DNA from 4 places in the Ochrobactrum teleogrylli genome. Region 3 is predicted to be linked to each of the others. Evidence: riboswitches for the same ligand, from Rfam matches in the RefSeq annotation. Region 3 holds a riboswitch; each other region holds the start of a gene.
The links. A riboswitch is a leader RNA that binds a small molecule or an ion and turns the genes downstream of it on or off. The one in region 3 is predicted to bind cobalamin.
Positions count from the first base shown of each region.

Region 1 (5,094 bases), on a different contig from region 3:
CCTCTCGCGGCGCGCCCAGCGCCGCCAGACGCCCCCTGTCCATCACCGCAATGCGGTCGCAGAACATGGCCGCATGGTTGAGGTCATGCAGCGCTGCCACTACCGTCAGGCCTATCGTTCGACTTTGACGCCGGACGAGATCGAGAAGGCCGATCTGGTGGCCGATATCGAGATGATTGGTCGGCTCGTCCAGCAACAGGATGCGCGGCTGCTGCGCCAGAGCGCGGGCAATATGCAGGCGCTGGCGTTCACCGCCCGACAATGTGTGCCAGTTGCGTTTGGCCAGATGCGACATGTCCACATGCGCAAGCGCCTGATCGACGATGGCGTCATCCTCCGCAGACCATGGTGAAAGCGTACCGAGATAAGGCGTGCGCCCAAGCTCCACTGCCTGCCGGGCGGTGATGCGCTCGGTCGTTTCCGCCTGCTGTTCGACCAGCGCCAGCAAGCGCGCAATCTCGCGGCGGTTGAAGCGTTCAATCGGCGCCTCGCCGAGATAAACCGTACCGCTGCGCGGGCGCTTCAGACCTGAAAGCAGCGATAGAAGCGTGGTCTTACCGGAACCGTTCGGCCCGATAATGCCGAGAAACTCGCCCTCGATCACATCGAGCGAAACGCCGCGCAGGATTTCGACGCTGCCTGCCGACCATGAAAGATTCTGTGCCGACAGCATCATGCCCGCGCCCTCCTTTGCCCAAGCAGCAGCGCAAAGGCCGGAGCGCCGACCAGCGCCGTCACCACACCGATGGGCAGCACCTGTCCCGGCACGATGATGCGCGACACGATGTCTGCTGCGATCATGAAGATCGCGCCGATCAAAGCGGATGTGGGCAGCAAAACGCCATGCCGGACACCCACCACCATCCGCGCCGCATGGGGAATGACAAGGCCAATAAAGCCAATGGACCCGACAATGGAGACCATAACCGCCGTCATCATGGCGCTTGCGCCAATAAGCACGGCATAAACACGCCGCACTGGAATGCCGAGCGAAGCAGCGGATTCTGCGCCGAAAGTGAAGGCGTCGAGCGCACGCGCATGCCACAGGCAGACCACCAGCCCGATCAGGCAAGCAGGCAGCGCCAGCGTCACATCCGGCCAACGCACGCCGGACAGATTGCCAAGCAGCCAGAACATAATGCCCCGCGCCTGCTCGGCATTGGCCGCCTTGGTCACGATGAACGAGGTCAGCGCGTTGAAAAGCTGCGATCCGGCAATACCGGCCAGAATGATCGCGCTGTTGCCCCGCCCCGCCTTCAACGCCAGCAGCGACACCAGCACAAAGGCAAAAATCGCCCCGATGAATGCGCCAAGCGACAAAGTGAGAACGCCAGCGCCGATGCCAAGAATGGCGACGCTGACAGCCCCGGTCGAGGCCCCGGCGGAAATGCCCAGAATATACGGATCAGCCAGCGAGTTGCGCAGCAGCGATTGCAGCACGACGCCGGAAAGCGCCAGCGCCGCCCCGCAGCATGCCGCCACCACGGCACGGCTGAGACGATAGCTCCACACAATGCCCTCATCGATGGGATCGAGCACATAGCCTGCATGCCACAGGCGGTTGGCGACGGTCTTCGCCACCACATCGAGCGGTATGGCGGTTTCGCCAATCGCTGCGCCCAGCCACAAGGCGGCAAGCAGCAGGATGAGCGCCAGAACCCCGGCGCTCAGCTTGTTGCTGAACGGAAGCCTTCCTATGGCTACCAATGCCGTCATTTGTTGAGGTCCGAGGCAGCGATGGCCGCCGCCAGCGTTTCGATGCCCTCAATCACCCGCAGCGAGGTGCTCATCGACTGCGCATCCATGTCGAAGACGTGGCCGTCCTTGACTGCAGGCATCAGGCTTGTCACCGGATCGCTTTCGAGGAATTTGCGCTTCACGGCAATATCGTCCGCCGGATAGCGGCGACGATCGAGTTTTGCTGCCACGATCATCGACGGGCCAGATTTGGCGATGGTTTCCCAGCCGATGGTCGGCCATTCTTCCTGGCTGTCGACCACATTCCTGATGCCGAGCGCCGACAGGATATAGGCCGGAGCGCCGAATTTTCCGGCGATATAGGGATCGGCGTCAATCTGCGTGCTGGAAAACCACACCGCAGCGGAAAGCTTGGCCCCGCTGGCGCCAATCTTGCGGCGCGCCGCATCTTCGCGCCCTTTCAGCTCGGCAATGAGCTTTTCACCGCGATCCTGCACGTTGAAGATTGCGGCCAGCTCGCCGATTTCCTGATAGACGATATCCATGGTGAAAGCGGCCGTGCGCACGCCGTCGCCGCCGCCGGAATTATCCTTGCCGACACAATCCGAAGGCGAGGTATAGGCCGGGATACCCAGTTCCTCGAACTGCTCCGGCTTGGCGACAATGCCATTCGGCCCGACATGCCATTGAAAATCCGCCGTCACAATATCGGGTTTCTGCGCCAGTACGCTTTCGAAGCTCGGGTCGTTATCGGCCAGTCGCTTGACCTTGGCGTTGACCTCTTCAAAGCCTTTCAGTACCGGGCCGAACCACACCGCCGTACCGACCACCTTGTCACCCAGACCAAGGCTGTACAAAATCTCCGTGCTGCTTTGACCGACAGCCACCGCGCGCGTCGGGGCCTGTTTGAATGTAACGTCGCGTCCGCAGTTCTTCAGCGTCAGCGGATATTGCGTTTCCGCCGCCTGCAGTGCTGGCGCGCCTGCAAACAGAAAAAGAGCGCATAAAGCGATGCGAAACGACGTCTTGCCGTGCAATGTCATGGGAAACCCCGAAATGGTGAGAGAAATGGCCACGTCAGCAAGCGACGGCGATAAGACGCCGTGAGCAAACGGAGATATCCGGGGATATGGATGACGATGAAAGAAAGCGCCTTGCGGCGCGATGTGCTGTCATAACCTGCTCCTGCTCCGGGCATCCCCGCCCGTGACAATGGATAATGATGGCCCAAAGGCCCTATGACGGCAGGTCTCCTGGCTTGCAGATAATCGCTTCCATCTGCCTTCCCGTGTCTTTCAGCTTTCGCCGGTTGAACACAGTGGCATGACGCCCGTCGGCGTCACGAGGATGAACAGCAATCCGCTTACAGTTGCGGGGGCAGCCACGGTCTCGGTCCCTTTTCGGGTCGTCCTCACCGTGTTCCCTATTAATCCCCTTCACTCTCGGTCGGGGAACCGTCGTAATACTATTACGTTCGCATTGCGCTGAGGTCAAGTGGCTCTGTTTCCATTTGGCGGTATGCCCAAGCGCATAAAGCCATGGTTAACAAAGCGTTAATATCACATTGATTTTATTTAATGTTTCAAAATGCAGACATTCATCTTCCGTTCATTCGTCTCCCAATAGTGTCCACCCAACAGCAAAGGAGAACATGATGTTCAAAAAAGTCATTCTTGCAGCCGTAGCCCTTTCCTTCATCGGCGCACCGCTGGCCGCACAGGCGCAGGATTATCAGCGCAAGCCGGGTCCGCACCGCATGGACCAGAAGCCGCGTCCGCCGCATGGCAAGGAATTCGGTCGTAAAGACCCGCGCGACCATGGCCGTCAGCATTGGTCCAAGGGCCAGCGCTACAATGACTGGCGCCGCCAGCCGGAAGTGCGCGACTACAAGCGTTATGGTCTGCGCCGTCCGGGTCCGGGCCAGCGCTGGGTGAAGGTTGACAACCAGTTCCTGCTGGTCACCACGGCAACGGGAATCATCGCTGGCATTCTCGCTGGCCGGTAAGCCGCAAGCCTCAGTGTTTCTAAAAATCGGCCAGAGCAAAACTCTGGCCGATTTTCTTTTTGCAATGTTAGAAACTGACTTTCAGGCCGCCGCCAAGCGTGAACGCCTGCAAGCCGGCGCCTGCATCATCGGGGAAGCTCTTAACCTCCCCCGTTGTTCTGTTTTCCATCATCGTGTCGCCCCTCATGCGGAAGTATTTTTCATAAGCCGCCGAGAGATAGACATTTGTGCGCTCGGTAAAGGCATAAGCGACTTCGGCCTGCGTATCCAGAAACGCCCGGCTTCCGAACGTATCAGTAAAACGCTTATCCCCGTGCCAATGATCGTCGATGTCCTTGGCAGCGACAGTTGCTCCTACGCGCCCCAGCAACGAAAAAGACCATTTTTCGAATGTTGAACGCCATTCGCCGCCCACAAACAGCGCTGGCAAACTTTGCTCGTAGCTGATCCCCTTCCCAGAGAGGACGCCCGTTTTATCGCGAAATCCCTCTTCGCTGTAGACATATTGCGAGTTACCGCTGGTCCATTTCACATTCGTATATTTGAACCCGCCATGCAGATTGAAGACGTTATGTTGATTGATCTCGAAATCATGCCCAACGGCAATATCCAGATTGATGTAACGATCCAGATCTGTCTCATCGCTAACCGAACGATCTGTCCAGTCATCAAAATCATAACTTTTCAAATATGGCGCTAACCAATCGTAGTCTTCCATCTTGTGGGTGCCACCCAGCCCGATTTTCACACGGCCAACCACAGTTATATTTTTCATGGGATCGGCCCTGAAAGCGCCGGTCAGCACAGGCATTTGCGACTGCCAAAACAAATGGCTCATGCGGTTTCCGCCATTGTAGACGATTTCGTCCGCCTTGACCCAAGCGTAGCCGACACCGCCTAAAAAGGTGAAGCTTTTGTCTATATTTGTATATTGAACCCCCGCGGCCTTGTCCGCAGCATTGGCCAAAGGAAAATTTAAAAACAATAAGAATATTGATAAAACGATACGCTGCATGCGCCACTCCTGTAACAGATGACGCATAGTTATATTTTTAATATTGCACAGAAAACTGCCAGAGATAGTTCACTATTTCTGCGCCCATGAAAGGCTATCACCAGTGCGCGCACATGAGGACGACGCGCGCCTCTGAGCCTATCGGTTGCGGGCCTTCATCAGAATCCAGATGAGAACGATCATTACGACGAGGCCGATCGCCAAACCAATCAAACCGCCATAGACGGCATCGGTGTTGCCGCCGATCAATGCCCCAATGCCAGCCCCTAAAATCAGCAGGATAAGCGGCGGCAGGCATCCAATCATTGCGAGGTCCTACAAACACGATCCGATATTTGTGCACCCATAAGTGCACCCGTTTGTGGCCCCATATTTA
Region 1 is NZ_JBBHKQ010000001.1:1,528,681-1,533,774, reverse strand. Features, by position in the region: gene WIX40_RS07155 (ABC transporter ATP-binding protein) at 1-676, opposite strand, end outside; gene WIX40_RS07150 (FecCD family ABC transporter permease) at 673-1,716, opposite strand; gene WIX40_RS07145 (ABC transporter substrate-binding protein) at 1,713-2,741, opposite strand; cobalamin riboswitch at 2,925-3,172, opposite strand; gene WIX40_RS07140 (RcnB family protein) at 3,353-3,703, shown strand; gene WIX40_RS07135 (omptin family outer membrane protease) at 3,771-4,718, opposite strand; gene WIX40_RS07130 (hypothetical protein) at 4,857-5,024, opposite strand.
Region 1: another riboswitch for cobalamin. It lies ahead of WIX40_RS07145 (ABC transporter substrate-binding protein); the one in region 3 lies ahead of nrdH (glutaredoxin-like protein NrdH).

Region 2 (5,094 bases), on a different contig from region 3:
AGCGACGCGCCGATCAGCAAAGCCAGCAAGGCGCGCGGCAGGCGGATCTCACGCATCACCAGCACGATGGCATCGCCCTCGCCGCTGAACAGCGCCCGGAGACTGTCGCTCACCGCAATATTGGCTGGCCCGGTCAGCAGCGACCACGCGAAAAGGACCGCCACAAGCACGGTAAGGCTGACGAGCAAAAGCACGAAACGAGTGTTTTCAGTCACGCGCCGCCTCGCCAAGTTTTTCCACCGCCTCAACACTGAACGGCCCGCCGCAAACGGTCAGATTATCGGGAAGCGTCATTGCTTTCGCCTCGCGCTCCAGCGCCTGCAAAGCCGGATGCCGGAAATTCTGGAAAGCCAGCCCCGGTGCGCGCTCGCTTGCACTGAGGACCAGCATATCTGGCTTTTCCATCACCAGCATTTCGAGAGGTAGCGCCGCAGGTCCGTTCACGCCAGCGCGGTCGGCGATATTGTCCAGCCCTGCCCGCTTGACCGCCTCGTCAATCAATGTGCCGCGCCCGGATGTGTAACTATTGGCGAAATAAAGCGCGACGGTCTTGCGTTGCTGCGGCTTTTCTATTGCCGCAAGTCTAGATCGCATGGAGGCGACCAGCGCTTCCGCCTGTTCTTCGCGTCCAAGCAACGCGCCCATCCGCCTTAGATGCGCTTCGATATCGTCAAACGAGCGCGCAGGCGTGAACTGTTCCACATGCAGGCCAAGCCTGCGCAGAAGATCGACCGTCACCTGCGATGAAAATGTGCCCGCCAGCACCAGATCGGGCTTCATGAGGAAAATCTCCTCTGCTTCAGCCCGATTAACCGGTATTGTCGCCGCCTGCACAGCCAGCACGGAAAGCTGCGGATCGCGCGACAGACGGGAAACCGACCGCAACTGTCCCGGCGCGGCCAGAAGCATGGCCAGTTGATCGGTGCAGACATTGATCGACACCACGCGCTGTGGCGGTGCAGCCTTGGCAGAAGAAAGAGCGACCGAAACCATGGCTGCCAGCGCCATAAGCCAGTTTGCGCCAAGGATCGTCGCTCTCGTCATCCGTCGATAAACCCTCAGAAATTCCGCGTCAGACCGATGTTGAAGGTACGGCCCGGCGCAATATAACCGGAGGTCGTCTGGTAGTCCTTGTCAAAGATGTTCTCGACCGAGAACTTCAGCTTTGACTGCTTGTCGACGGCATAAAGCGCCACGAAATCGGCGGTCACATAGCTGCCGAGCTTCCGCGTATTTGCGGCATCGGCATAGCGCGAACCGCCATAGAAGACGCGGCCCGTCAGGTCGAGACCTTCGAACGGCGTATAGTTCACTTCGGCGGTCGCCTTGAAACGTTCGCGATAGGCAAGATCGGTGTCGTTTTCTTCATCGATGGGTCGCTTGAAGTCCAGCACCCCCTTCACGCCCCATTGGTCATCGAAGCGATGCGCCAGCGTCGCCTCGAAACCTGTCACCTGAGCGCGCGCCACATTATAGGGCAGATAAGAAGGCGCGGTACTCATGATCGCATCGCGCAATTCATTGCGATAAAGCGCAAGATCAAGGCTGGTCGCCGCCGAAATCTGCCAGTTCAGCCCCACTTCATAGGAGCGTGACTTTTCCGGCTGCAGATCGGGATTGGCGAAACCGGGATAATAAAGCTCGTTGAATGTCGGCGCACGAAATCCGGTCGCATAGGACGACCGCACAACGAGGTCGGGTACAATCTCATAGCTCGCACCAATATTGTATGTCGTCACGTCGCCGAATTGCTGGTTGTGGTCGTAACGCACACCGCCATCGACGCGCAGCGCTTCATATTCCAGCGAATACTGCCCGAACACCGCCGCCAGATTGCGCCCCGTCTCGTCATAGGCGACGGTGGAATCGATCGTCTCGCGATAGGCTTCGACACCGCCGGTCACGACATGCTTTGCCTTGCCCGTTTCGAAACTTTTCTCGGTGGACGCGAAAACGCCGTAGCGCTTGGTTTCATAACGGTCGGAGCCGGAGACGCCCTTGCGGAAATCACGGCTGCTATCGATGCCCGAGCTGAACTCGACTGTCGAAGACCAGTCATCCGCGTGATCGATCCGCGTGCCGATCTTGCCAGAAAAGGCTGTGCTGTAGCCCTGATCGGCGGACGGATATTCGGAATCATACTGATTGCGGCCCCGGCTCAAAAGCCCGTCCGCATAGATCCTGCCCCAGTCAAAATCTTTTCCGAGCGAGAAGTTGAGCGAGCCTTGCAGGAAACCATCCCGGTCCGGTTCGTGTCCCCACGCATCGGGGCTGGTGAAATCATAGCCCTCGGTGCCGGTGATCGCCGCACCAAAGGCATAATCGACACCCGCAGCGCTCTGCCCTTGCACCGAACCGGAAGCATAGCCGCCCCAGGGATGGGTGACGCCCGTGGACAGGCTGCCGCACCATGAGCGCTCGCCACAAGCCCCGCCCTGCTTGGTGATGATGTTGATGACGCCGCCCATCGCATCCGCACCATATTGGGCCGAATGGCCGCCCTTGGCGATCTCGATGCGCTCGATGGACGTCAGCGGTATATTGGCCAGCGCCGTGGTTCCGTCCGTAGCCGATGCCGTGCGGACGCCATTGACTAGTACGACCGTCTGCTTGGACGACATGCCGCGCATATAGATGTCCGACTTCGACCCCTGCCCGCCATTCGCCTTGATCGAAACCCCGCTATAGGATTTCAGCAGTGATTGCAGATCGGGGGCCGCCGAACGCTCGATTTCAGCCGTGTCGATGACCGTTACCGACGAGGTGGATCGCTGCAACGACGTTGCGCGACGAAGCGGCGTGACAACAATCGTATCGAGAACCACGCTTGCATTGGCATCGCCCGCGCCGCTGGCGGTTTGGGCCGATGCGGCAAGCGGATTTGCAGCCGCAAAAGCAGCCGTCAGCAAAATGGATAATTTTGGAATATGCACCTGTATCGTCTCCTGCAAGGCGATATCGCCTGACCGCAGGTCGAAGAAATGGGGGATACCCTTTTCCCGTTCCGGCGGCAACATTTGTCCAATGTCACCGCTACGGAAAGCCGCGCCCCGACACGCCCCGCGTCGAAACTAGGTGACCGGATGCGGCAGGTCTCCTGACTTCCGGGTCGCCGCTGTTCTTCCGCCTTCCCGAGTGCAAAAACTGCTCTCAGTGGCTTGATCGCCTGAGCGATTGTGGAAGATAGCTCTCCGGTTACAGTTGCGGGGGCAGTCGCAGAATTGGCCAGATGGCCTCACCGCGTTCCCTTTTCATCCGCCTTTTACAGCGAAACCGTTTCCTGAAACGAGCCCTAGCAAGGCCGAGGCGGATTCGCAATGCGCCAAAAAGCGCGCTCCCCTGAATCGCATTCTCAACGAAGCGATTCAGGGCATTGTTTTCAAACATCTTTGGTTAGAGCATTTCCAGCCAAAGTGCGCAGCGCCTACGCGGGGAAATCGGTTCAATGGACTGATTTCTGATCCCGCTCCGATGCGCAGGATAATGCGTCAAAACGAATGGATAGAGCGGTTCCCACCGCTCTATCGCAGGAATGCCCGGAAGCGTTGCAGCGCGAAGTAAAACAGCACCGAACCGATGACGATCAGGGCCAGAAATTGCGGCCATACCACGCCGATCCCTGCCCCTCGGAACAGGATCGCCTGCGCCAATATGACGAAATGCGTGTTTGGAGCTACCAGCATGATGTTCTGGATGATGTCCGGCATGCTTTCCCGTGGCGTCATGCCGCCGGAAAGCACCTGCAACGGCATTAGCACCAGCATCAGCAACATGCCGAACTGCGGCATGGAGCCTGCAACCGTTGCCAGAAAAATGCCGAGGCTGGTGGTTGCGAAAAGCTGCAATGCGGCGCCAGCCAGAAACAGCAGAACCGATCCATAAATCGGCACCGCTAGCAGACCTTGCACTACAAAGATCAGCGCAAAGGCCGAAGCGACCAGCACGACCAGCCCCATGGACCAGACCTTGCTGACCATGATTTCAACCGGCGTCACCGGCATGACGAGCAAATGCTCGATGGTGCCATGCTCGCGCTCGCGGATCAGCGCAGCACCCGTCAGGATGATCGACAGCATGGTGACCGACGAAATGACATTGTTGATCGCGCCAAACCAGCTCTTGTTCAGATCCTGATTGAAGCGGGATCGCAAATTGAGATCGACCTTCGTATCCGCCGTGCCGCGATAACGGTTCAGGAACTCGTTCACCTCACTGGAGACGATGGACTGAACATAGCCACCGCCCGTAAAGGCCTGACTCATGCGAGTTGCATCCACATTGAGCTGGATGGTCGGCGAGCGCCCGGCCAGCAGATCGCGCTGAAAATTCGGCGGAATGTTCAGCGCGAAAGTGTCGAGCCCTTCATCCATGCGGCTGTCCATCTCGTAGGAAGAAATGAGTTTGGGCGGCACGAAATAAGGCGGGTAGAAAGCCGAGGTGATACGGTTTGAGACCGGCGATTGGTCTTCATCGACAATCGCGATAGCCGCATTGCTGAGATTTTCGGGCTGGGCCCGGGCAGAGGTATAGACCGCAAGCGTAAACGCATAGACGATCAGCAGCAGAAGCATAGGATCGCGGGCGAGACCGCGCAATTCCTTGATACCGAGCTGGAATATATTGGCTATCCGCATCTCAGCCCGCCTGTTTCTTGAGAAGGAGAATGGCCAGCACCATCAGCACCGGAATGGCGATCAGCAAGGGTATGAACGACCCGGCAAGATCGCCAAAATCAAGCGCCTTGGAGAAAACCCCGCGCGAGATGGTCACGAAATAGGTCGTCGGGTAAATCTTGCCGATGAATGCGCCCGCACCCTGCAATGACGAAACCGGATCGATGATGCCGGAATATTGCACCGCCGGAATGAGTGTCAGCAAGGCCGTCCCGAAAATGGCGGCAATCTGGCTGCTCATGAAGGTGGAAAGCACCAGACCCATGCCGGTCGCGATGATGACATAGAGCAGCGCCGCCGCTGCATAGGTGAGGAAACTGCCGGTAAACGGCACCCGGAAGATGAAGACAGCAAAGGCTGTCAGCATCAGGAAGTTGAGGAAGGCGAGTGCGATATAGGGCAATTGCTTGCCGAACAGGAA
Region 2 is NZ_JBBHKQ010000001.1:202,860-207,953, reverse strand. Features, by position in the region: gene WIX40_RS01030 (FecCD family ABC transporter permease) at 1-215, opposite strand, end outside; gene WIX40_RS01025 (ABC transporter substrate-binding protein) at 208-1,044, opposite strand; gene WIX40_RS01020 (TonB-dependent receptor domain-containing protein) at 1,059-2,933, opposite strand; cobalamin riboswitch at 3,071-3,293, opposite strand; gene WIX40_RS01015 (ABC transporter permease) at 3,522-4,634, opposite strand; gene rbbA (ribosome-associated ATPase/putative transporter RbbA) at 4,636-5,094, opposite strand, start outside.
Region 2: another riboswitch for cobalamin. It lies ahead of WIX40_RS01020 (TonB-dependent receptor domain-containing protein); the one in region 3 lies ahead of nrdH (glutaredoxin-like protein NrdH).

Region 3 (5,094 bases):
TGGTGTTTTTGCTTGCCGCTGCCGTCTACTGGCGCATGACGCACGCTGCGCGTGCAACTGCTGATCGCGCTGCGCTGGAAAAAGCTGTCGCCGAACGCACGGCGGAACTAAGTGCCGAGATGATCGAGCGCGAGCGCGCCGACAAGCGCTTTCGTGATGCCCGTGAGGAGTTGGCGCAGGCAAACAGGCTGGCCTCGCTTGGCTCGATCACTGCGGGCCTTGTGCATGAAATCAATCAGCCGGTCGCGACCATCCGTACGCTGACCGAGAATGCGCAGCACTATCTGTCCAAGGGCAAGCTCGACAAGGTTGCCGCAAATCTGACGACCTCCGTCGATCTGACGGCGCGCATCGGCTCCATTACGCAGGAGATGCGCCGCTTTGCCCGTCGACGCGGCAGCGTTGCGCGTCCGATACCACTGAACGAACTGGTCGATGGCACGATGGTGTTGATGGGCGACCGTTTTCGCAATGCCAATGTACCGCTGGATATGCCGGAGCAATCAGAATTGATGGTGTTCGCCTGCCGTATCCGCTCGGAACAGGTGCTCGTCAATTTGCTGCAAAACGCGCTCGATGCGGTGACGGCGCAGCCCGATCCGCATGTCGCAATCATCATCGAGCAAGACGATGAACAAGTGTCGTTGATCGTTGCAGATAACGGTCCGGGTATTGATCCGGAACTGGATGATGAGATTTTCAGCCCCTTTGTCACCGGCAAACCGGACGGGCTTGGTCTTGGGCTCGGTATCGCGCGCGATCTGATGACGGAACTGGAGGGAACGTTGCGGGTCGTTCCTTCACCACTGGGTGGTGCGGCTTTTGCTGCGACGTGGAAGCGGGTGCATAAGGACGGTGAGCATGACGGAAAGTGAACCCTTGCGCGTGATGCTGGTCGATGACGATGCGCCGTTTCGCACGGCCCTTGCGGATTCCTTCGAGATTGCCGGGATCGATATTGAAACCCACGGCGATGGCCAGTCGGCGCTAGCCAATCTGACCGCCGATTTTCCCGGCGTTGTCGTCACCGATATTCGGATGCCGCGTATCGATGGCCATGCCGTTATGGAAGCGCTGCTGGCGCGTGACCCCGAATTGCCGGTCATTCTGATGACAGGCCATGGCGATATCGGCATGGCCGTCACGGCGCTCAAGAAGGGCGCCTTCGATTTTATTGCCAAACCCTTTGCAGCCGATCACCTGATTTCCAGTGTGCGCCGTGCGCTGGAAATGCGCCGTCTGGTGCTGGAAAACCGGCGTCTGCGCCGTGCTGCGGCGGAAGCCGAGCAGGATTATCCATTGCTGGGCGAAACGCCGGTCATGGTGCGGCTGCGCGACACGATTCGCCAATTGGCGAGCGTCGATGTTGATGTACTGATCGAAGGCGAGACTGGTACGGGCAAGGAACTTGTCGCCCGACTGTTGCATCGCTGGAGTGCGCGCCATGCTCGCGGCTTCGTTGCGATTGATTGCGCTGCGCTCCCCGATGCGGTTGCAGATGACGTCCTGTTTGGCAATCGTATTCAGCGCGGCAGGATTGCCGATGCTGATCGGGGTACGCTCTTTCTTGACGAGATCGACAGCATGTCGGTCAACCTGCAAGGCAAGTTGCTGCGGGTTGTGGAGGAGCGCGAGTTGCCTTCGCTGACCGGAGAGCCTCGTGCTGTCAATCTGCGGGTGATTGCGGCCGCCAAAGGCGATCTGGACGGTGCCGTTGCAGCGGGGCGTTTTCGCTCTGATCTTTTCTATAGGCTAGAAACGGTGCGGTTGCGCATTCCGCCCTTGCGTGAACGCCGCAAGGATATAGGTCTCCTTTTTGCCTATTTTCTCGACGAGGCCGCCAGCCAGTTCGGGCAACCGCGCCCCGCAATCGATGCAGCCATCGAGTCACGGCTCCATTCCGACGACTGGCCGGGCAATGTGCGCGAGCTGCGCAATTATGCCAAACAGGTGGTGCTTGGCTTGCGGCATGACCCTGAACATGAACCGAGCACATTGCCGTTATCCGAACAGATGGATCGGTTCGAGGAAGGGGTCATCCGCGCCACGCTCGAACGATGCAATGGCGATGTGGGCGTTGCTGCTGAAGTGCTGCAACTGCCGCGCCGTAGTCTCTATGCAAGGCTGCAAAGGCACGACATCGATGCCTCGTCGTTTCGTCGTCGCGATTGACGTATTCGCCCACCGACGCGCGTTTTCCGCAACTATCTATTGACCGATTTTTAACTTAGACTACTATATATAGTGTTCTAGGTTCTTTCGATTCGATGGGTCGAAAGCTAAGAGGGAATTCGGTGAGTCGCCGCCATGAAGGTTGAGACGAAGCCGAAGCTGCCCCCGCAACTGTAAACGGTGAGTTCTTGTTGATCATGTCACTGGCGTAAGCTGGGAAGACCGACAAGGGCGCTGACCCGTGAGCCAGGAGACCTGCCTTGAGCAATGAACGTCCACGGGCGGGGTGTCCGGTTGGTGTGCAGTCATTGAGGCGAGTTGTGCTTCTTGCCGATTGCTACCCCGAATACCCGCTCACAAGCTTCGGGGTGAAGTCCATGTCTGACACATTGTGCAGTTTGTATTGTCCTTTCAGTTCAGGACCACCTTTCCAGAGGTGATTTTGCGCGGTCCAGTGGTGCTCATGCATCGCTGACTTTCCCCATTTTGTCCGTCTTCACGCGCATGTCCCGTGCGCGAACGATCTTTTATGCGCATCTGTCCCCCATACGGCGGACGGGTCCCAGTCAGCTTGCGCCCAATCCAGTGAGGAAGAAATGAACGTTACCGTCTATAGCAAACCCGCCTGCGTCCAGTGCACCGCAACAACCCGCGCCCTCGACCGCCAGGGGATTGATTATCAGGTCATCGACATTTCTGCAGATATGGAGGCTTTCGATCTCGTGAGGGGGCTGTGTTACCGGCAGGTGCCGGTCGTCGTGGCCGGTGAAACCCACTGGGCCGGTTTTCGCCCGGATATGATCAACGGCCTTTCGTGACCGTGGCTTCGCCATGAGTTCTGCAATGGGTCTCCTTGTCTATTTTTCCAGTCGCTCCGAGAACACGCACCGTTTCGTAGAGCGGCTTGGAATGCGCGCGAGGCGCATTCCCATCCTCCAAAGGGGTGAGGATGACACGAGCCTGTTGCAGATAGACGAGCCATTCGTGCTCATGACGCCAAGCTATGGCGGCGGTGGAACCAAGGGGGCGGTGCCAAAGCCCGTCATCCGGTTTCTCAACAATGCGGGCAATCGCTCGCTGATCCGCGGCGTGATCGCCGCGGGCAACAGCAATTTCGGCGAAGCTTTTGGCATAGCCGGCAAAATAATCTCCGCCAAATGTCAGGTTCCCTATCTTTATCGCTTCGAGCTTTTGGGAACCGATGAAGACATTGGCAATGTCAGGAACGGGATGGAACGATTTTGGACACGGCCGACACAACCCTGATCCGCGAGCGCGATGCAGAGCCGATTGCGGAGGACGCGCCACAAGCGGCAGCGTCGAACAGCCCCAAGCCCGTCAAATCTACGGATGGGCTGGACTATCATGCGCTGAACGCAATGCTCAATCTCTATGACGATGAAGGCAACATCCAGCTGGACCGTGACCGGCAAGCTGCGCGGCAATATTTTCTTCAACACGTCAATCAGAATACGGTCTTCTTCCATAATCTGCGGGAGAAGCTGGATTATCTGGTAACCGAGAACTATTACGAGCAGGCCGTGCTCGACCAGTATTCCTTCAATTTCGTGCGTGATCTTTTCGATGAGGCCTATGCGAGAAAGTTCCGTTTCCCGACATTTCTGGGCGCCTTCAAATATTACACCAGCTACACGCTGAAAACCTTCGACGGGAAGCGCTATCTGGAGCGCTATGAAGACCGCGTCTGCATGGTGGCGCTGGCATTGGCGCGCGGCAGCGAGCAACTGGCGCGTGACCTTGTCGATGAAATCATTTCCGGTCGCTATCAGCCTGCAACGCCGACATTCCTCAATGCGGGCAAGAAGCAGCGCGGCGAACTCGTGTCCTGTTTCCTGTTGAGGGTGGAGGACAATATGGAGTCCATCGGACGTTCCATCAATTCCGCATTGCAGCTTTCCAAACGCGGTGGCGGCGTGGCCTTGAGCCTGACGAATATTCGCGAATCCGGCGCGCCGATCAAGCAGATCCAGAACCAGTCTTCGGGCATTATTCCCGTGATGAAGCTTCTGGAGGATTCATTCTCCTACGCCAACCAGCTTGGCGCACGACAGGGAGCCGGTGCGGTTTATCTGCATGCCCATCATCCCGATATCATGCGCTTCCTCGACACCAAGCGCGAGAATGCCGATGAGAAAATCCGTATCAAGACCTTGTCGCTCGGTGTGGTGATCCCGGATATCACCTTTGAACTCGCCCGCAACAATGAGGATATGTATCTCTTTTCGCCTTATGACGTGGAGCGGGTCTATGGTCAGCCGCTGACCGAGATTTCGGTCACGGAAAGATATCGTGAAATGGTCGATGATGCGCGCATCCACAAGCGGAAGATCAACGCGCGCGAATTCTTCCAGGTTCTGGCGGAAATCCAGTTTGAGTCCGGCTATCCCTATATCATGTTCGAGGACACGGTGAACCGCGCCAACCCGATCGACGGGCGCATCACCATGAGCAATCTTTGCTCGGAAATTCTGCAGGTGAGCGAAGCCAGCATCTTTAATGAAGACCTTTCCTATGCCCATCTCGGCAAGGATATTTCGTGTAATCTGGGGTCGCTCAACATCGCAGCCGCGATGGATTCAGTGGATTTTGGAAAGACCATCGAGACCTCCATTCGGGCGCTGACGGCGGTTTCTGATTTGAGCCATATCAGCTCGGTGCCGTCTGTCGCGCGCGGTAATGATGAAAGCCACGCCATCGGCCTTGGTCAGATGAACCTGCATGGCTATCTGGCCCGTGAGCGGATTTTCTACGGTTCGGAAGAAGGGGTGGATTTCACGAATATCTATTTCTACACCGTGACTTACCACGCTCTGCGTGCTTCCAACCGCATTGCCGTCGAAGCGGGCAAATCGTTCAGCGGTTTTAAAAAATCCAAATATGCGTCAGGTGAATATTTCCACA
Region 3 is NZ_JBBHKQ010000002.1:968,665-973,758, forward strand. Features, by position in the region: gene WIX40_RS22015 (sensor histidine kinase) at 1-875, shown strand, start outside; gene WIX40_RS22020 (sigma-54-dependent transcriptional regulator) at 862-2,172, shown strand; cobalamin riboswitch at 2,235-2,449, shown strand; gene nrdH (glutaredoxin-like protein NrdH) at 2,769-2,990, shown strand; gene nrdI (class Ib ribonucleoside-diphosphate reductase assembly flavoprotein NrdI) at 3,016-3,438, shown strand; gene nrdE (class 1b ribonucleoside-diphosphate reductase subunit alpha) at 3,414-5,094, shown strand, end outside.

Region 4 (5,094 bases), on a different contig from region 3:
ATGAAGTGCTTCCAGCCCATAGGGCCAGTAGGTTTCACCGCCGATAATGCGCACGACAATCAGCTTTGCATGACGCACCGTCCGCTCGACATAAGCATCGACGGACATAGGATGCGTCAGGCTCAGAAAACTGGCGAGCCGCAGGCTTGGCCCGTTTGGCTCAGCGCGGTGCGCCTGCGCAAGACTGGCCAGCTCCGTGTCGGCGGCGGAAAGGAACAGAATGTCACCGGGCGTCTGGCCGAGATCGACGGCCTCATTGCCGTCGCTGATCGTTCCTTTCTGGGCAAGCAGAAGATGCATTACAAAACTGCGTCTTTCACGGCCTTGGTAATGGCGGTTTCATCGATCTCATGCAGGCCGATGACAACGAGACGCGTCGAACGGGCTTCATCCTTGCCCCATGGGCGGTCGAAGTAATGCTCGATACGCGGGCCGACAGCCTGCACCACTAGACGCATCGGCTTGCCGGGCACATCGACAAAGCCCTTGAGGCGCAGAACATCATGGTCGGCGATGATGGTCTTCAGCTCTTCGGCAAAAGCCTTCGGGTCCGACACGGAACCGGCCTCGACCACAAAGCTCTCGAATTCATCATGATCATGCTCGTGACCATCGGCATGATGAATTTCATGATGCGACTTGCGGTTGGCGATATCGTCTTCCGTACCAACGCCAAGACCAAGCAGCACATCAGCGCCAAGCTTGCCGAAGCTTGCAGGCACCATGTTGACGCGGCGCGACGAGCGCTCGGCAACATCCGCCTTCACGCTATCGAGGCTTGAGGCATCGATCAGGTCGGCCTTGTTGAGCACGATCAAGTCGGCCGCATGAATCTGATCTTCAAACAGCTCTTCCAGCGGGCTTTCATGGTCCAGTGATTCATCGGCGGCGCGCTGCGCATCCACCTTGTCATGATCATCAGCGAAGCGGCCTTCGGCGACAGCGGCGGCATCGATCACCGTGACCACACCATCCACAGTCACCTGCGTCTTGATTTCCGGCCAGTTGAAGGCAGCCACAAGCGGCTGTGGCAAAGCGAGGCCGGAGGTCTCGATGACGATGTGATCCGGGCGATCCGCGCGGTCGAGCAGCTTGGTCATGGTCGGGATGAAATCGTCCGCAACGGTGCAGCAAATGCAGCCATTGTTGAGTTCGATCACATCTTCCTCGCGGCAGGTTTCGATGCCGCAACCTTTCAGAATACCGCCATCGACACCAAGATCGCCAAATTCATTGATGATCAGCGCAATGCGCTTGCCATTGGCGTTTTCAAGCAGATTGCGGATCATCGTGGTCTTCCCCGATCCGAGAAACCCGGTAATCACGGTCGCCGGTATCTTTTGGCCCTGCATAAAATTATCCCTTCATCTTGAGCGGCAAGCCCGCCGCCATGAAATAAACTTCGTCTGCCGCCGCAGCGATGGCCTGATGCAAAAAGCCTGCATGATCGCGAAATTCCCGCGCCATGCGGTTTTCCGGCACGATGCCAAGACCCACCTCGTTGGAGACGAAAACAACCGGCCCGCCCAGCTCAGAAAGCGCGGTCACCAGATCACGCCCTTCCGCAGCAATGTCGCGTTCGGCCATCATGAGATTGGTGACCCACAAGGTCAGGCAGTCAACCAGCACAAATCTGGACGATTGTGCCTGTTGCAAAAGCGCGCCCTTCAGCTCGAACGGCTCTTCGACTGTTTGCCATTGCGTGCCGCGCCGGTCGCGATGCACCGCGATGCGACTTTCCATTTCTCCGTCGAAGGCCCGACCAGTCGCCAGATAGACCGGCTGAAGCCCGGAGGCTTCAACCAGTTTTTCGGCATAGGACGATTTGCCTGAACGGGCTCCGCCAAGAACAAAGGTTATTTTTCCGGGCAGAGCCATGCTTTCAGCCTTCCAGTTCCGATGAGGCGTAATGCTGGATGAACCAGCCAAGCGCCAGACCAATCACCGCCCACATGAACAGGTTCGTCGCCAGCGAGGCGACCGCATATTGCGACGCAAGCAGCGACGGAATAGGCGACGCAATATCCTCAGGATGCGGCGCGCCATAGAGATGCGGCGCAATAATGGCGATGAGGCCGAGCAGTTTTGCCCAGATTTCTCCGCGCAGCACGATGAGATAAAGGCCGACGCCGCTGAGAACAACCGTCGAAATCCACCAAAGCTGGCGCTCTGCAAGATCGTCGGCAGGCATGGCTGGCAGTTCCGGCGACAGACCGAGCGCAGGCAAGAATGCCACCGCAAAGAAACCGGCCATGCCCCAGTAAAGCCCGTTCTGCACGGTGATCGGGCGACCAATCAGCAGCGCGATACCGCCAAGCAGCAGTGCAAAACCGGCACCCGCAACAAGATTGGCGAGGATTGTATTGCCAAGGCGACCGAAAGGCAGTTCTGCTCCGGCTCCTTCTTCCTCCGGCGCGGCAGTTGTCGCATGGTCATGGGCAGGCGTCTCAGCGGCGTGTTCATGCGGCGCGGCTTCCGCCGGTCCGTGGCTATGGCCGCCGCCCGCCTCTTCGTAAACTTCCGCCTGAATGATCAGCGGCACGGTTTTGAGATACATGGCAGGCGTCACCAGAAGCCCTGCCAGAAGGCCCGCAGCAAGCGTGGCCAAGAGATAACGGATCAACATTTCAATTCCCCAGCTGCAAAGCCCGTCGGTAGCAAACGCTATCCGACGCTCTGCAATGTCAGCTTCCTAGAAAAACAGACATATGGTCATTTCCCCATGCAAACCGGCCAAGGGCGCGGCTCACAATGTCGATGCAAAGCATCAATGGCAGGGAAAACCGTAAGAATGGCGGGTATCATGCGCTGAATCGTGCAGCGCATCCGAATGCGCAATGCCAACGCCATAGATAAGAAACGCGCCGAGAAGCAGGGAGACCACCGCCGTACCGAGGCGCGCAGCCAAAGGCAGGGGAATAGTAGCGGAGACAGAATTATTCATACGTGCAGCCATGACAACCTCCGTGCAGGCAGCAGGGAAAAACCTCCCATGGGGCGCGGGTAAAATACCCTTCTGCAACAGGCAGGTCTCCTGGCTCGCGGGTCGTCGGTAATGTCACCGCCTTCCCGGAACGTGATGTTCCAGTGGCTGCCGGTTGCCCGGCTTGGCTTCATTCCTCTCCGCTCTACAGTCGCGGGGTCGGCTGCGATAGAAACGCCCTGATTGGGTCCGTCCTTCGCATTCCCTCTTGGTTTCACCAGATTCGTCCGGCGAAAACCTGTCACATGCGCGGACATTAAGCCTTTGCTGATAGGCCGTCAATCAGCGCGAGGGCGCAGAAATTGCCCCTTGCGCCGAACCCAGCGGTCGATGGTCTCCGCCTTGGCATTGATCCTGGGCCAGAGCCACAACATCACGCCCACCACCAAACTCCATGCGATCACCACATCCGATAGAAAATGCGCGCCCATGAAAACACGGTTCATGGAAATCAGCATGAGGATTGGAATGAAAATCGCGGCGGACATAACGCGCCAGCGTTCAGGAACGAATATTAAAAGCGACAGCATCGCAGCCGCAGCAGCGCCCTCTCCCGACGGAAATGAGCAGTTTTTGCTACATGTCGCAGCCATCTGCCAGGCCGGTGTAAAATTCATTGAGCCGCCAAATTCCAGCAGATGTCGTGGCCGCGCTCTTCCGATCAGCAACTTCAGGCTTTGCGTTACGATGCCTGGGCCAAGCGCAAAGGTCAGAAGCACATAAAGCACCTTGTGAGGGGCGATAGAAAGGATGGGGCGCCGCCACAACGCGTAGAAACCGATCAAAACCAGCATTGCAGCCAGCAACCAACACTGACTGACACGGTGGAAATCCCTAAGGGCGACCCAAGCCGGTGAATTCGACGCGGAAAAATCCCCGTGTTTGAAAAAATATCGGCTGGTAATCAAATCGACCTGAGGCGAAACAATGAACAATGCATTGACCGCCAAGAGTGAATATACGTAGAGATGACGGCGAAAAACAATATGAGGATTTTGATATAAAAACCTCAATATCAAAATAGCCTCATTATAATTTTAAATATATTTTGAATGAAACGAGATGGTAAAAATGCCAGTATAAATTTTTATACGATACAGTATATTAGAATTATCTGAAATTTATATATAATTAAGATTTATTGTCATATCAGACCAAAAAATAGCCCTGATACGTGAAACTATCGAGACTGAACGAGTACAGTTGTGTCAGATCAGCGAAAACAACGCATCGATATCGAGACAGGCTTCCAGCCCTTCCGCCAGTTCATCCAGCGCCGCTTCGACGCTCAGGCGGTAATTGCCTATTCCGCCCTCAACACCTAGCGCTGCGAGAAATTGCTGCCGAAAACGATCCGCACCGAAAACACCATGTAAATAAGTGCCCATGATGCGGCCATCGGCAGATATCGCACCGTCATCATGATTTTCGATGCGCGCGAAAGGCCTGAACATATCCGCACCTGTCGTGCGGCCAACATGAATTTCATATCCCTCGAGCGGCGCATCATAGAGCAGCGAAGTCGCCTTCACATTGCGGACGACTTTTTCCGGCTCCATGACCGTCTCGATGTCGAGCAGCCCCAGCCCTTCTGCTTCGCGCACCTGCCCTTCGATACCGTGCGGGTCATGGATGCTGCGCCCCAGCATCTGAAACCCGCCGCAGATACCCAGCACATGTCCGCCCCGCTTCACGTGCTGTACCAGATCGCGATCCCAACCGTTTTCACGGAAAGCCAGCAGATCGGTGATCGTGGATTTCGTTCCCGGCAGTACAACCAGCCCGGCATCGGGCGGAAGAGACGTACCGGGCGGCACCATGACCACCTCCACCGCAGGCTCGGCTTTCAGCGGGTCCAGATCGTCAAAATTGGCGATGCGCGGCAACATCGGCACCGCAACTTTTAGCGCCTTGTCAGCACTGCGCACGGCGCGCTCCAGAACCACCGAATCCTCGGCAGGCAATCTGGAAACCGCCTTTAGCCACGGAACCACACCGAACGAGCGCCAGCCGGTGAAGCGTTCGATTGCTTCCAGCCCGTCATCGAACAGAGAAATATCACCACGAAACTTGTTGATGATGAAACCGCGCACCATGGCGCGGTCTTCGTC
Region 4 is NZ_JBBHKQ010000001.1:246,405-251,498, reverse strand. Features, by position in the region: gene cobN (cobaltochelatase subunit CobN) at 1-300, opposite strand, end outside; gene cobW (cobalamin biosynthesis protein CobW) at 300-1,352, opposite strand; gene cobU (bifunctional adenosylcobinamide kinase/adenosylcobinamide-phosphate guanylyltransferase) at 1,357-1,878, opposite strand; gene WIX40_RS01205 (CbtA family protein) at 1,883-2,626, opposite strand; gene WIX40_RS01200 (CbtB domain-containing protein) at 2,768-2,956, opposite strand; cobalamin riboswitch at 3,008-3,240, opposite strand; gene WIX40_RS01195 (phosphatase PAP2 family protein) at 3,262-4,002, opposite strand; gene WIX40_RS01190 (cobyric acid synthase) at 4,192-5,094, opposite strand, start outside.
Region 4: another riboswitch for cobalamin. It lies ahead of WIX40_RS01200 (CbtB domain-containing protein); the one in region 3 lies ahead of nrdH (glutaredoxin-like protein NrdH).